DNA from 4 places in the Alteromonas sp. AWJ4_199 genome. Region 2 is predicted to be linked to each of the others. Evidence: predicted binding sites of a transcription regulator. Region 2 holds the regulator's gene; each other region holds the start of a gene.
What was found. Region 2 encodes sigma-54, which starts transcription at its own class of promoters, with help from an activator protein. Its sites were predicted from a motif close to GTTGGCACGNNNNTNGNNT; they were not measured.

Region 1 (3,157 bases), on a different contig from region 2:
TAAACCAAGGGTGGCGGGTGCAGCATAATTCAGCAATGGGCCCGTACAAAGGTGGGTTGCGCTTTCACCCAACTGTTAATCTATCAGTGCTCAAGTTTCTTGCTTTTGAGCAGTGTTTTAAAAATGCCCTTACTGGTCTGCCCATGGGTGGCGGAAAAGGAGGCTCTGACTTTAACCCCAAAGGCCGGTCAGACAGAGACATTATGTTGTTTTGCCAAGCATTTATGCGTGAATTGCAACGACACATAGGCGCAAACACCGATGTACCTGCTGGTGATATTAACGTAGGCGCGAGAGAAATAGGTTATCTATATGGCGAATATCGAAGGTTAAACAATAGGTTCGAAGGCGTTTTAACCGGTAAAGGTTTAGAGTTTGGTGGAAGCTATGTGCGTACTGAGGCCACAGGTTTTGGCTTAATCTACTTTTTAGAAGCGGTTTGTAAACAGCGAAACTCGTACATTGAAGGCAATACAATTGCAGTATCTGGTGCAGGAAACGTAGCACTGCACGCGGCGCTTAAGGCGGTAGAGAAAGGTGGAAAGGTAATTTCGCTCTCAAACAGCCGGGGGCTTCTACATGTTGAAGAAGGGTTATCGGATACGGCATTAAAATGGGCAATTGATAACCACGCTAACCGAGATAATATCCTTGTAGACATGGCTGATAAAAAAATGGGGAAATGGATAGCCAATAAAAAGCCATGGCATATAAAATGCGATATTGCTTTACCTTGTGCAACGCAAAATGAACTGCTTGAAACGGACGCCAAGGTATTACTAGATAACGGCTGTAAGATGGTTTTAGAAGGTGCGAATATGCCGTGTACAAATGAGGCGCAAACCCTTTTCTTAGATGCCAAAATTGTTTATGTGCCCGGAAAGGCATCTAATGCAGGTGGTGTCGCCTTGTCGGGATTAGAAATGAGCCAAAACGCCGTGTTCAATCAGCGCAATGCGAACGTACTTGATGATCAGTTATACGCTATTATGGAAAGCATTCATCAGCGCTGTGTTACAGAAGGACAAGGTGTAGGTGATGAACACGATTATATCGACTACATGAAAGGCGCTAACATCGCAGCGTTTAGACGTCTTGCAGACGCCATGGTCGCACAAGGCGTGTAGCACGTTTACCACATATTTCATTCGATAAATTCACGACAATACTGCTGTGAATTTATCGGTAAGTAACCTGTAAAATTTGCGTTTTTTCTGTTCTCTTTTACCCACCCCCTGCATCGTTCAATAGATTTTATTATAAAATTCAGGAGCTAACAGACTTTTTATTCATGGAACAATAATAGCATTACCCTTGGTGTGATTAACTTTTTAGGTATTTATAAGGAACCACCTATGAAAATTTTTGAAGCTTTACGCCAAGACCATGAGAAGCAACGTTTATTGTTAAAGATTTTAGCTGAAACAAGTGGCGATACAGCTGCACGCCGTGAATATTACCAAGAGCTCAAAACTCAGCTTGAGAGTCATGCTATTGCTGAGGAGCGCCACTTTTATGCTCATCTTTTAGAAAAAGACGCCACCGTAGATTTGACCCGTCACGGAATTGCAGAGCATCACGAGATTGATGAATTACTAGCTAAGCTTGATGACACCGATATGAGCTCACCTGCATGGTTACGTTATTTGAAGACACTTCAAGAAAAAGTGGAACATCACCTTGCTGACGAAGAACAGGAGTTCTTCCAGGTAGCGGGGAATGTGCTTAACGACCGCCAGAAAACAAAACTTGCTGATGAATATCAAAAAGAGATGAAACAGGAGTTAGACGACGAAAAACTAACGGCGTAACATAGCCTTGGTATCCATGGCGGTAGTATTCAATCCGAAAGGCGTCATAAAGTAAAAAGCCAGCTATTCAAGCTGGCTTTTGCATATTTAGTGTTTGATTGCTCTTTCACCTATAACAGATTACTGAAGCGCTCAAGTGCCTACTTTTTAGCGATGATGTAAACCGCGTGAATTACACCTGGAAAATAGCCAAGAATGGTCAATAAAATATTGATCCAAAAATGCGCGCCGATACCGACCTGTAAAAATACGCCTAGCGGTGGAAGTAAAATTGATAAAAGTATACGAATGATGTCCATAGTAAATTCCTTGTTTTTGAAGTAATTTCACAACTCAGTAGGCAAAAAACTCACACTTTGATGAAAGTGTTCAGCCTGCGGAGCGATTTTCACGCTTCATAATGGTTGTTTGCATTTTAGATGCCATGTCAGCGTTGATAAACGATTGAGCATCCCATTGACTCCAAAAATATAAATTTTTTGTAATAAGAAAGCTATTCACCGAAAGGCGTATTTTGCAGCCAATCTTCTAGGTCTGGACGATTAAGCGGTCGACTGATGAAGTAACCTTGCGCGATATCACATCCCCACTCTTTCAAGATCTCTAGCGACGCAACATCTTCCACACCTTCAGCCACCACTTTCAAATTAAAGGCATTCGCCAAACTAAGCACAGTATGAACAATTTGTTGATCGTTCTCGTCGCTTGCCAGAGTAAGAATAAAGCTCTTGTCTATTTTAATAGTTTTAACAGGTAAGTTCTTTAAATAGGCCAGTGACGAATATCCAGTACCAAAATCATCAATTGCGAAGTGAAATCCTCTGGCGGTTAATTCGTTAAGGTTTTCAATCGCAAGTGCAGCATCAGCAACTAAATCGCTTTCGGTTATTTCAAGCTCTAAAGAATCTGGTGATAGCCCTTCTTTCGTTAACAGGGCTACTAACTTGCTTAGTAACACTTTATTCTGAATGTCTTGTGTCGACAAGTTCATGGCAACAGTAAACCGATAACCTTTCGACCTAAAGTAAGACAAGTCAGTAATGGTTTGTTGCATTACCCACATAGTTACTTTTTCAATCAACCCTGCTTGCTCGGCGATGGTGATAAATTCGTCTGGTGGAACAAAACCAAGAACACTGCTGCTCCAGCGAATTAACGCTTCCATGCTACAAACTTTCATCGTTTGTAGGTCAACCTTAGGCTGGTAGACCATAGACAATTCGTTTTGCTGGCTCGCTAGTACCCGTTTCAACTCTGTTGTAATTGCAAGGCGACGGTTATATTTATCTTCTAAATCAGTTCGATAGCGAACACACCAACTGTCACTATGAATCGCTTCATCGGTA
Region 2 (3,157 bases):
TTGCTCTTCGGGAACGAGAAGAGCAAAGAATATGTCTACGGGCTTTTCGTCTAGGGCATCAAAGTTGATAGCTGGTGTACTTGTTACAACGATTGCTATTACCTTCTCAAGGCCTGCTAGGCGGCCGTGGGGCAGTGCTATGCCGTTACCTATACCCGTGCTACCCATACGTTCTCGAGCCATCAAGCTATTTAAAACCGTTGCCTGGTCGATGTTATCGTTATGCTTGGCAGCGATATCAGCGATGATCTCAAGAATTCGCTTTTTACTATTACACTGAACCGCACACTCGGTGCGGTCCAGACTTACGATGGCTTGTATATCCATGCTTAATTAACTACTAATGTTTTTTCAGTTTTTCCTTATGCTTGATTACCTGCCGGTCGAGTTTATCAACCATGCTGTCAATCGCCGCATACATGTCGGTATTTTCTGAGGATGCGAATACTTCAGCGCCACTTAAATGAACAGTCGCTTCAGCTTTTTGATTTAATTTTTCAACGTTCAGGATGACATGCACATTAGAAATGTGATCAAAGTGACGTTCAAGTTTGCTGAACTTCGTATCGACATAATTACGCAAAGAGTCGGTGATTTCGACATGATGACCAGTAAGGTTGATTTGCATATTTCGTCTTCCTTATATTATTAAGCCCGGTTAGATAAGGCTTTTGCGTTGGTTCGACGGCGGGATCGATAACGATTCCCGGTATTTTGCTATTGTTCGCCGAGCGACTTTTATGCCTTGCTCGGCCAACAATGAAGCAATCTTGCTATCACTTAGCGGCTTGCTAGGATTTTCCGCAGCCACTAACTTCTTGATCAAAGCACGAATCGCTGTAGATGAACACTCACCACCTGACTCGGTTGCTACGTGGCTTGAGAAGAAATACTTCAATTCAAAGATGCCACGGGGCGTATGCATATACTTCTGTGTTGTCACACGCGAAATAGTCGATTCGTGCATATCTACCATTTCTGCGACATCATTTAGCACCATTGGTTTCATCATTTCCGGGCCGTGCTCAAAAAAGCCCATTTGCTGCTGCACAATGCAATTTGCAACCTTCATCAAGGTATCGTTGCGAGATTCAAGGCTCTTTATGAACCACTTAGCCTCTTGCATGTGTGAGCGGATGAATTGTGAATCGCTGCTGTTCTTGGCACGGCGACTCATTGCTGCGTACGTTTGATTTACGCTTAATTTAGGCAGACTGTCGGGGTTCAGCTCAACCACCCAACGGCCATTTTTCTTGGTTACTGAGACATCAGGAATAACGTATTCAGGCTCTTTAGTAACTAAAGCACTACCTGGGCGAGGATTCAAGGTTTGGAGTAAACGCATTGCTTCGCGCAGCTGATCTTCTTTCAATCGGCTCTTACGCATTAGCGTGCGGTAGTCTTTACTGCTCAGTAAGTCTGAATATTCCTCAATAAGCTGCTTCGCTTCAGCAAGCCACGGTGTGTCTTCTGAAAACTGGCGCAATTGCACCATAAGACACTCTTGAGGTGTACGAGAACCTGAACCAATGGGGTCGAACATTTGAATGCGCTTAAGCACACATTCTATTTCGTCCATTTCGATAGGCTCTTCTAAGTCATCGTCATTAACAGCATCTAAGATATCGTCAAGGGTAACGGTTAGATAACCGGATTCGTCGATTGAGTCGATGATAGCCGTAGCAATAGCGCGGTCAGTGTCTGAAAAGTGAGTGAGGCGCATTTGCCAAAGCAAATGCTCTTGGATGTCTTCGGTAGTTTCACCTTGGAAGATTTGTTCGTCATCATTAGACGGGCCAGGCGCAGGCGCAGAAGAGGCGGAGTAGTACTCGTCCCAGGTGCTGTCGATAGGCAGCTCATCGGGAAGGTCGTTCTTCTCCAGTGCATCTCCTGCCTCTAGCGTGTCGCTTGATGCAGAAGCTGTCGCTTCAGCAGCACTATCGTCACTATCGACATTGTTCTTTTCTACTTGTGGCTCGTCGTTACCTTCTTCCACTTCTAACAGTGGATTAGAGTCGAGTGCCTCTTGAATCTCTTGCTGAAGATCAAGCGTAGAAAGCTGCAGCAGCTTGATGGCCTGCTGCAACTGAGGTGTCATGGTAAGTTGTTGGCTAAATTTTAGCTGTAAAGATGGTTTCATCTACGTCTTATTTAAATGCTCTAAATTGAATATACCAGAGCGAAACTGAAAAATGACAATTCGGTTACATTAACTATAGCCTGAATTGTTCGCCTAGGTATACATCCCTTACTTTTTGATTACTTAAAACCTGTTCCGCGGTTCCTTGCGCAATAAGCTCACCATGACTCACAATGTACGCCTTTTCGCAAACATCCAATGTTTCGCGTACGTTATGGTCCGTGATAAGGATACCAATACCCCTATCGCGAAGATGCTGTATTATCTTCTTTATATCATTAACTGATATTGGATCAACACCAGCAAATGGTTCGTCTAACAAAATAAATTGTGGTTTCGCTGCCAAAGCGCGAGCAATCTCTACGCGACGACGTTCTCCCCCTGACAAACTCATGCCCGTACTATTACGTATATGGTTGATATTAAATTCATCAAGTAGTGCATCAGCTTCTTCTTCTTGCTGTTGTGAATTTAAATCTTTACGGGTTTGCAAAATGGCCATGATATTTTCATATACCGTAAGCTTTCTAAATATTGATGCCTCTTGCGGGAGGTAGCCTATACCGCGGCGTGCGCGCTCATGCATTGGCTGGTGAGTAAGCTCATTATCATCAATTTCGATTTTGCCTTTGTCTAAGTTGACTAAGCCTACAATCATGTAAAAAGTGGTGGTCTTACCAGCGCCGTTAGGGCCGAGAAGACCGACAATTTGACCGGTAGACACTGAAAGGCTTACATCGCGAACAACCTGTCGCGATTTATACGATTTAGCAAGGTTTTTAGCGCTCAAAGTTGCCATTGCTATTCATTGTCCTCGTTGTCTTTCTTAGACGATGTTTTACGAATGGTGTCAGGAGTAAATACTGTGGTTACACGACCTTCACCATCTTCACCGGCACCACCCGTTGCAAGCAATTGTTCAGTAATCATATCGAACGTAATCTTATCACCTTGCACTTTACTGGTATCTTGCTGTAGCTCAGCATTACCCGCCAGAGAAATAGTGCGATTAATTAC
Region 3 (3,157 bases), 1.6 Mb from region 2:
CTATAACGACTTCGGTCATATGAAATTCACTATGGACTTTACGCATGAGTTCCTCAGGACATGTACTTCCCGCCATAACGCCAGTTCTCAAGCTCGATAAATCGAAGCTTCTAAAGTTAGGAAGCTCTAGCTCGGCGATGAACATGGTAGGCACGCCGTGTAAACCTGTACATTTTTCTTCTTCTACTGTGCGAAGCGTTTGTTCGGGGTCGAAAGACTCCCCAGGAAATACTGCGCATGCGCCGGACGCTAAACAGACTAAGTTCCCCAACACCATACCAAAACAATGATAGAGCGGTACGGGAATACAAAGTTTATCTTGGTGCGTAAATCTCATTGCTTCTGATACTAATAAACCATTATTTAATATATTACGATGAGTGAGTGTTGCGCCTTTCGGGTTGCCAGTCGTACCTGAGGTGAATTGAATGTTGATGTTATCATCAGCATTTAGCGTTCTTTCGATGTCTATTAACCGCGATTTTAAAGCCTTAGTAGGCTCTACTTGGAGTTTTGAAAATGCCTGTAAGCCGTCTACAGACGTTTCACCGATAGTATATACGTGTTTAAGAGAAGGGATCTTCGAGAGCGATAGCGCCGCGTCAGTTCGACTCTGATCGTCGGAATCTAGTTCCGGGGCTAATTCTTTTAAAATGGCGATGTAGTTCGACTGTTTAAAAGACTGTGCCATCACCAAGTGCTTCACCCCGACATTGTTAATAGCAAAGGCTAATTCAGCTGGGCGGTAAGCGGGGTTAAGACATACCATGATCGCGCCAATGCGGGCCGTGGCCATTTGTACAAGTGACCACTCGATGTTATTGGGGGACCATATCCCAACTCGATCACCTGGCTCTACGCCATTGGCTAGTAAACCACAGGCCACACGTTCTACTTCACGCCAGTATTGCTGATAGGTCCAGTGAATACTTTGATGTTTTACGATGATCGCTGGGTTATCGCCATAATTGTCGACAACCTTTTTGAAGTATTGACCTATTGTGAGTGATGTCAGATCAGCATCACTAGGACCGCTAAACTGACTTTTTTGAAGTGGAAATACAGTGTTTGACTGTGTGTTTGATTCCATTATTCCTTGCCTCCATGCGCGTACGCATCTGATTTAAATGTAATTTTAGATAATCACCATCATGATTTTGAAATCGAAGTACACAATTGCGATCTTTGCGCTAGTTACAGAATGCACAATTGAGTAAACAAAATATTTAACCTTTATTAACAATATGGTTGCAAATGCGTTTTGTCGACAAGATGTTGGTCGTATACGGTGCTGTTTAACGAAAAATATTAGTATTTCGTCGCAGATCATTTATTAGGAGGGCGAACTTATGAGTGTCGTGGGGTTGGATTGTCTGAGGTAAAATAAAAAAGCCCCGCACTTTAAGCGGGGCTACATAGTTGGGAATACTATGAATTGTTTAGTTTAACTATTCTGATTCAATCTCTTCAAAATAGGTCCGGTATTCCATACGAGTTATGTACGAATCACCATCTTCATCCATTGAGTCAAAGTCGCCTTCAACGTCGGCCATTTCTAGCTCCTTCTCACTGATTTTACCATCGCTATCCATATCGATTTTAGTGAACTTAGTATTGGCTGTAGCAGACATCTCAGTGCGCAACTCTTTATTCTTTTCTGAAATCATTTCGTTATCAGCTTTAGAAAAAAGTGCCGGATTACCTTCTTCAGTGAGTACAGCATCTGTTGTACCTTCAGCTTTAACCTGCGTGATAACCTCGTCACTGAACATAGATGGTTTTTCATCAACAAATGAATTAAATTCTGCGCGGCTAACCATACTGTCGCCGTCCGTATCCATTTTAGATACTAATTTGCTGTCGATTGTACCTGACGATTCTGAACCGACTATGTAGCCATTACCGTCTTGATCGAGCGCGTTAAAGCTCTTAGAAATCTTTTCTTCATGATGGCCTGCGAATGCTGACGCAGATAGTGTAGCTGCAACAACAGCACTAGTAATCGTACTTAACTTTGTGATCTTCATAATCAAATTCCTTCTGTTTCTCTTTGCGAACACGGGCTATCAATTGCCCTAATCACTAAATTGAACGCATGTTGATTGAAGTTAATTCCTCAAACAAACCTATTTAGCTACTCACAAATATCTTATTCACTTGTCGTGCCAACGAGCTAAGTTATTGAAAATGAAGATAATAGCTAAAGATAAAAACAGATTCAAAGTGTAATGCTTTTGTTAACTTGTCACGAAGCCTGAAAGATCTTCATACAGATAAACATAATTAAAATAGGGAAAGCTGAGCGTTAGCTATGCGCTCAAAACTAAGGGATATCATTGGCAATATACTATCTGCAATAGGCTTTATCTGTTTCTCTATATAGTGGTCATAGTCAAGCGGCGCAGAGATTGTTTCTACTGTTTGCGGCCCTTGAACGGTAATGACATAGGCTATGGATGTATTAGATTGGTAGCGAAGTGGTAGGCCCTGTTCTTCAAATAACTTGTCGGCCCTTCTTGCCGCTTTTACGTGTGGGGGAAGAGATTTAACATACGAAGAAAGTGGTTTTCTGAGTCGCTTTTTATACACCAACTCGTCATCCATTTTTCCCGCCTTTACTGCGTTTAGCGTTTTATTGATGTACTGTTTTACAGGTTCATTGTTAAAGACTCTTTTGTATAGCTCGTATTGAAACACTTTAGCAAGCACTGTCCAATCCGAACGCACGTTCTCTAGGCCTTTAAAGATAAGCTCACCGTCTTTCATCCCTGCGTAGCGCTTTTTACTCCCTTCAGAAGAGCCACGAATTGTTGGCATAAAGAAGGTAGAAAAGTGAGATTCGAACTCAATCTCTAAATGGCAATCAATGTCGAACTGACGCTTAAGTAACTCAGTCCACTTCTGGTTAACAATTTTGGCAAGCTCACGACCTGTTTCAGAAGGTGTACCCAGTGCAGTAATTCCTTCAACATGCACAAAGGTTGAATCGGTATCACCGTAAATAACCGTATAGCCCAGTTCTTCAATCCAACTCGCGGTGGTTTGCATAATCTCATGCCCCCGCAATGTAATTGAACTTGCAAGACGAGGATCGTAGAAAGGGCAGCCTCCGCTACCAAGTACTCCGTAAAAGGAGTTCATTAATATCTTAATCGCT
Region 4 (3,157 bases), 1.8 Mb from region 2:
GTCGATGCAAGGTGGTTTCGATAACGAACACGTTGAAGGCGTATATGATGCACTTCCTTTCCTTATAGCCAACACCAACCGCGTAATGGGCCTTGAAAAAGATCCTGCTGATTTTGTTGATATGAAAGGCAAGCGTGTGGTTGTGCTAGGTGGTGGTGATACCACCATGGACTGTGTACGCACCTCAATTCGTCAAGACGCTGCGCAAGTAACCTGTGCATATCGTCGTGACGAAGAAAGTATGCCTGGTTCACGCCGCGAAGTTGTTAATGCGAAAGAAGAAGGCGTTGAGTTTAAATTCAACCTACAGCCTCTTGATATAGCCGTTGATGAAAACGGAAAAGCCTGTGGCGTTAAGTTCGTGAAAACTGAAATGGGGCCGCCAGATGTAAATGGTCGCCGCCGCCCTGTTGAAGTAGAGGGTTCAGAGCACGTACTAGAAGCTGACGCGGTAATTATCGCTTTCGGCTTCCAGCCAAGCCCTGCGCCATGGTTCGCTGACTTCGGCATTATGCTTGATGAAAAAGGTCGCGTACGCGCACCTTCTGCAGGTAAGTTTGCTTTCCAGACCTCTCACCCGCAAGTATTTGCCGGTGGTGATATGGTACGTGGTAGTGACTTGGTAGTTACTGCTATCGACGAAGGCCGCAAAGCCGCCGAAGGTATCATGGATTATATTGGCGTTTAACCTTAGCTAACTAAGGCCTGTTGTCCTTTTAAGAAAAGCTCGATGGTACTGCTATCGAGCTTTTTTTGATTGTTAACGCCAAGAAATTAGCGAAGACACCGCTAATACCCCAAGGTTTAGTTGAAGCTAAAAGATTACGCCTATATGATTATCAAAATAATTTAAAATAAGATCGCACATCGGATAAAGGATCTACCTATGAAGCAATTAAACACCAAAAAACTTGTATTTTGTTTAGCGTTAGCCTCGGCGGCAAGCAATACTTGCTTTGCCGACACCATTGCAGTAGATACTTCGAGCAAACAGCGTATTGTGTCTTGCCCTGCAGAGTTTCAACAGGTAAAAATTTCCGATGATGCAAGGCAATGCCAAGCGTTTGAGAAAAATGTTACATCGGTAATGGTCTATCACTCTCCAAGTGCCCCCAGTGAAATGCTTACCGTATATCAAACTGCACACCCATCGTTAAAGACTCATTCTCCTATCAAAGGTCGCACACTTCTCTCTTCTGAAGATAAGGCAGTTAGGGTTGTTATAAGTCCTGATAATTCTGGCTCTCAGGTTGATATTCTGGTCACCTCAAAAAACCAATAAATACTTCGTAAAAATTTGCCAGCAATATCCATTGTTGGCACCCGCTTTGCAATTTCATCAATAACTACTTCATGACAGCAATAAGCGTCATTTTTATGACGCCTATGCCGTAAACAAAGGTCACGCTGCTAAGTCATATTTATTAGACGCAGCTGGCTTTGGGCTACTTCTGTTATGACTTTTTCTATTGATATTTGTGAGGGTTACGATGGAATTGGCAATTATTTTAATGATGTTACTTATTGTCGTTGCACTAGGTGCCATAAAGTTGTCAGACGGTGGAGTCGCTTTTCCATTTAGGCGGAAAGCACAATTATTCACTCCGGTAGAGCATACTTTTTTAAACCTTATTGAACAGGCCATGGGTCGAGAGTTTAGGATAGTGTGCCGCGTACGTCTTAATGATCTGGTTTCAGTACGTCAAACAGCCAACAAGAAGACAGCAAGCCAAGCGCTTAGCAGAGCATCCAGCAGACAACTCGACTTTGTACTGGTCGACAAACAAGATATGAGCCCTGTAATGGCTATCGATTTGGTTCATAGCCAAGGGAAAGAAGGTTACAAAGCGCAAAAGGATTGGTTTGTAACCGGTGCATTAGATGCAGCCGGCGTTCCTCACGCGCGAATTAAAGTAAAATCTGGCTACACCGTCGATGACATTAGGGAATGTTTGGAAAACAAACTTATTCCGTATCGCCGCTTACAGAACAAGATGGCTCAATTGCCAACGCATAACCCGGAGCCACCTAAGCGTCCTACTCGCCCGGTTCGCTCAAGCAGACCAGCGGCTGCCTAATACGATTAATTCGAACTTCCCCTAGCCTTTGTTACTTTCCTGTTTTCTTACTCTCAAATAGCGGTAACAAAGGCATTTTTCTGTCAGTTTCTCTATTTTCCTTATACAATTAGTGCATTCAATAGCGTGTTCACGCTTTTAACTCTCTTAACACCCTCGGTAATGTTATGAAAAAAATTGGTATTTTAGGTGCAATGGATGAAGAAGTTGCGCTACTTAAAGCATCGCTTTGGAACGTAAAAGAAACACAGTGGAAACACCTTACATTCTATGAAGGCACACTCAACGACATTGAAGTGGTGTTGGTTAAATGCGGCATTGGTAAAGTAGCAGCGGCTATCGCTACCACTGTATTGATTGAGCAGTACGCTCCTGATGCAGTGGTTAATACAGGTTCTGCCGGTGGTTTCGATAAAGACCTGAATATTGGTGATTTAGTGATAGCAAGTCACGTTATTCACCACGACGCCGATTTAACTCATTTTGGTTACAAGCTTGGCCAATGTGCGGGGATGCCTGAAGATTTTCGCTGTGATACCGCATTGATGGAAACAGCACGTAGCGCAGCTGCAGAGATTACCTCATTGCAATCGACGACAGGCTTGATTTGCACCGGTGACGCATTTATCGGTAGCGATGAAGCGGTAGCAGAGTTGCGTGAAAACTTCCCTGATATGAAGGCAGTAGAAATGGAAGGTGCGGCTATTGGTCAAACCTGCCATATGCTCGACACACCGTTTCTTGTGATTCGCTCATTATCAGATATAGCTGGTAAAACATCATCAGTGAGCTTTAAAGAATATTTAGATACTGCTGCTAAGCATTCTGCACAGCTCGTTATGGCAATGATCCAGGCCCTCGCAAAATAAGATGTTAGAGGTAATTAGCGACCCGCAATATCAGTCGCTATTAGTACTTTGGCTGGCTATTGCCGTAGATGCCTTGTGGTGCTGGCCCCAAAGTACTCACCCCCTAACACTTATGCGCTACCTTGTTTTGCAAATGGGGCGTAAAGTAGTGCCATCTCGCGATTTCGGTCCATCACAGCACTACATTTCGGGTTCGTTAGCTGCGTTGGT

Region 1: a site for sigma-54 is predicted at 1,291-1,309, ahead of ACXAER_RS18445 (hemerythrin domain-containing protein). Genes of this name have one in related genera too.
Region 3: a site for sigma-54 is predicted at 2,152-2,170, ahead of ACXAER_RS13545 (EF-hand domain-containing protein). Genes of this name have one in related genera too.
Region 4: a site for sigma-54 is predicted at 1,316-1,334, ahead of ACXAER_RS14535 (DUF2726 domain-containing protein). Genes of this name have one in related genera too.

What each region holds. Positions count from the first base shown of each region.
Region 1 covers NZ_JBSWUR010000004.1:19,877-23,033, forward strand. The annotation lists gene gdhA (NADP-specific glutamate dehydrogenase) at 1-1,127, shown strand, start outside; gene ACXAER_RS18445 (hemerythrin domain-containing protein) at 1,356-1,811, shown strand; gene ACXAER_RS18450 (YqaE/Pmp3 family membrane protein) at 1,952-2,110, opposite strand; gene ACXAER_RS18455 (putative bifunctional diguanylate cyclase/phosphodiesterase) at 2,305-3,157, opposite strand, start outside.
Region 2 covers NZ_JBSWUR010000001.1:1,493,888-1,497,044, reverse strand. The annotation lists gene ptsN (PTS IIA-like nitrogen regulatory protein PtsN) at 1-327, opposite strand, end outside; gene hpf (ribosome hibernation promoting factor) at 341-628, opposite strand; gene ACXAER_RS06515 (RNA polymerase factor sigma-54) at 659-2,140, opposite strand; gene lptB (LPS export ABC transporter ATP-binding protein) at 2,214-2,939, opposite strand; gene lptA (lipopolysaccharide transport periplasmic protein LptA) at 2,942-3,157, opposite strand, start outside.
Region 3 covers NZ_JBSWUR010000001.1:3,080,624-3,083,780, forward strand. The annotation lists gene ACXAER_RS13540 (AMP-binding protein) at 1-1,090, opposite strand, end outside; gene ACXAER_RS13545 (EF-hand domain-containing protein) at 1,449-2,027, opposite strand; gene ACXAER_RS13550 (DNA polymerase II) at 2,284-3,157, opposite strand, start outside.
Region 4 covers NZ_JBSWUR010000001.1:3,318,220-3,321,376, reverse strand. The annotation lists gene ACXAER_RS14545 (FAD-dependent oxidoreductase) at 1-688, shown strand, start outside; gene ACXAER_RS14540 (hypothetical protein) at 887-1,282, shown strand; gene ACXAER_RS14535 (DUF2726 domain-containing protein) at 1,491-2,078, shown strand; gene ACXAER_RS14530 (5'-methylthioadenosine/adenosylhomocysteine nucleosidase) at 2,246-2,947, shown strand; gene ACXAER_RS14525 (cobalamin biosynthesis protein CobD/CbiB) at 2,949-3,157, shown strand, end outside.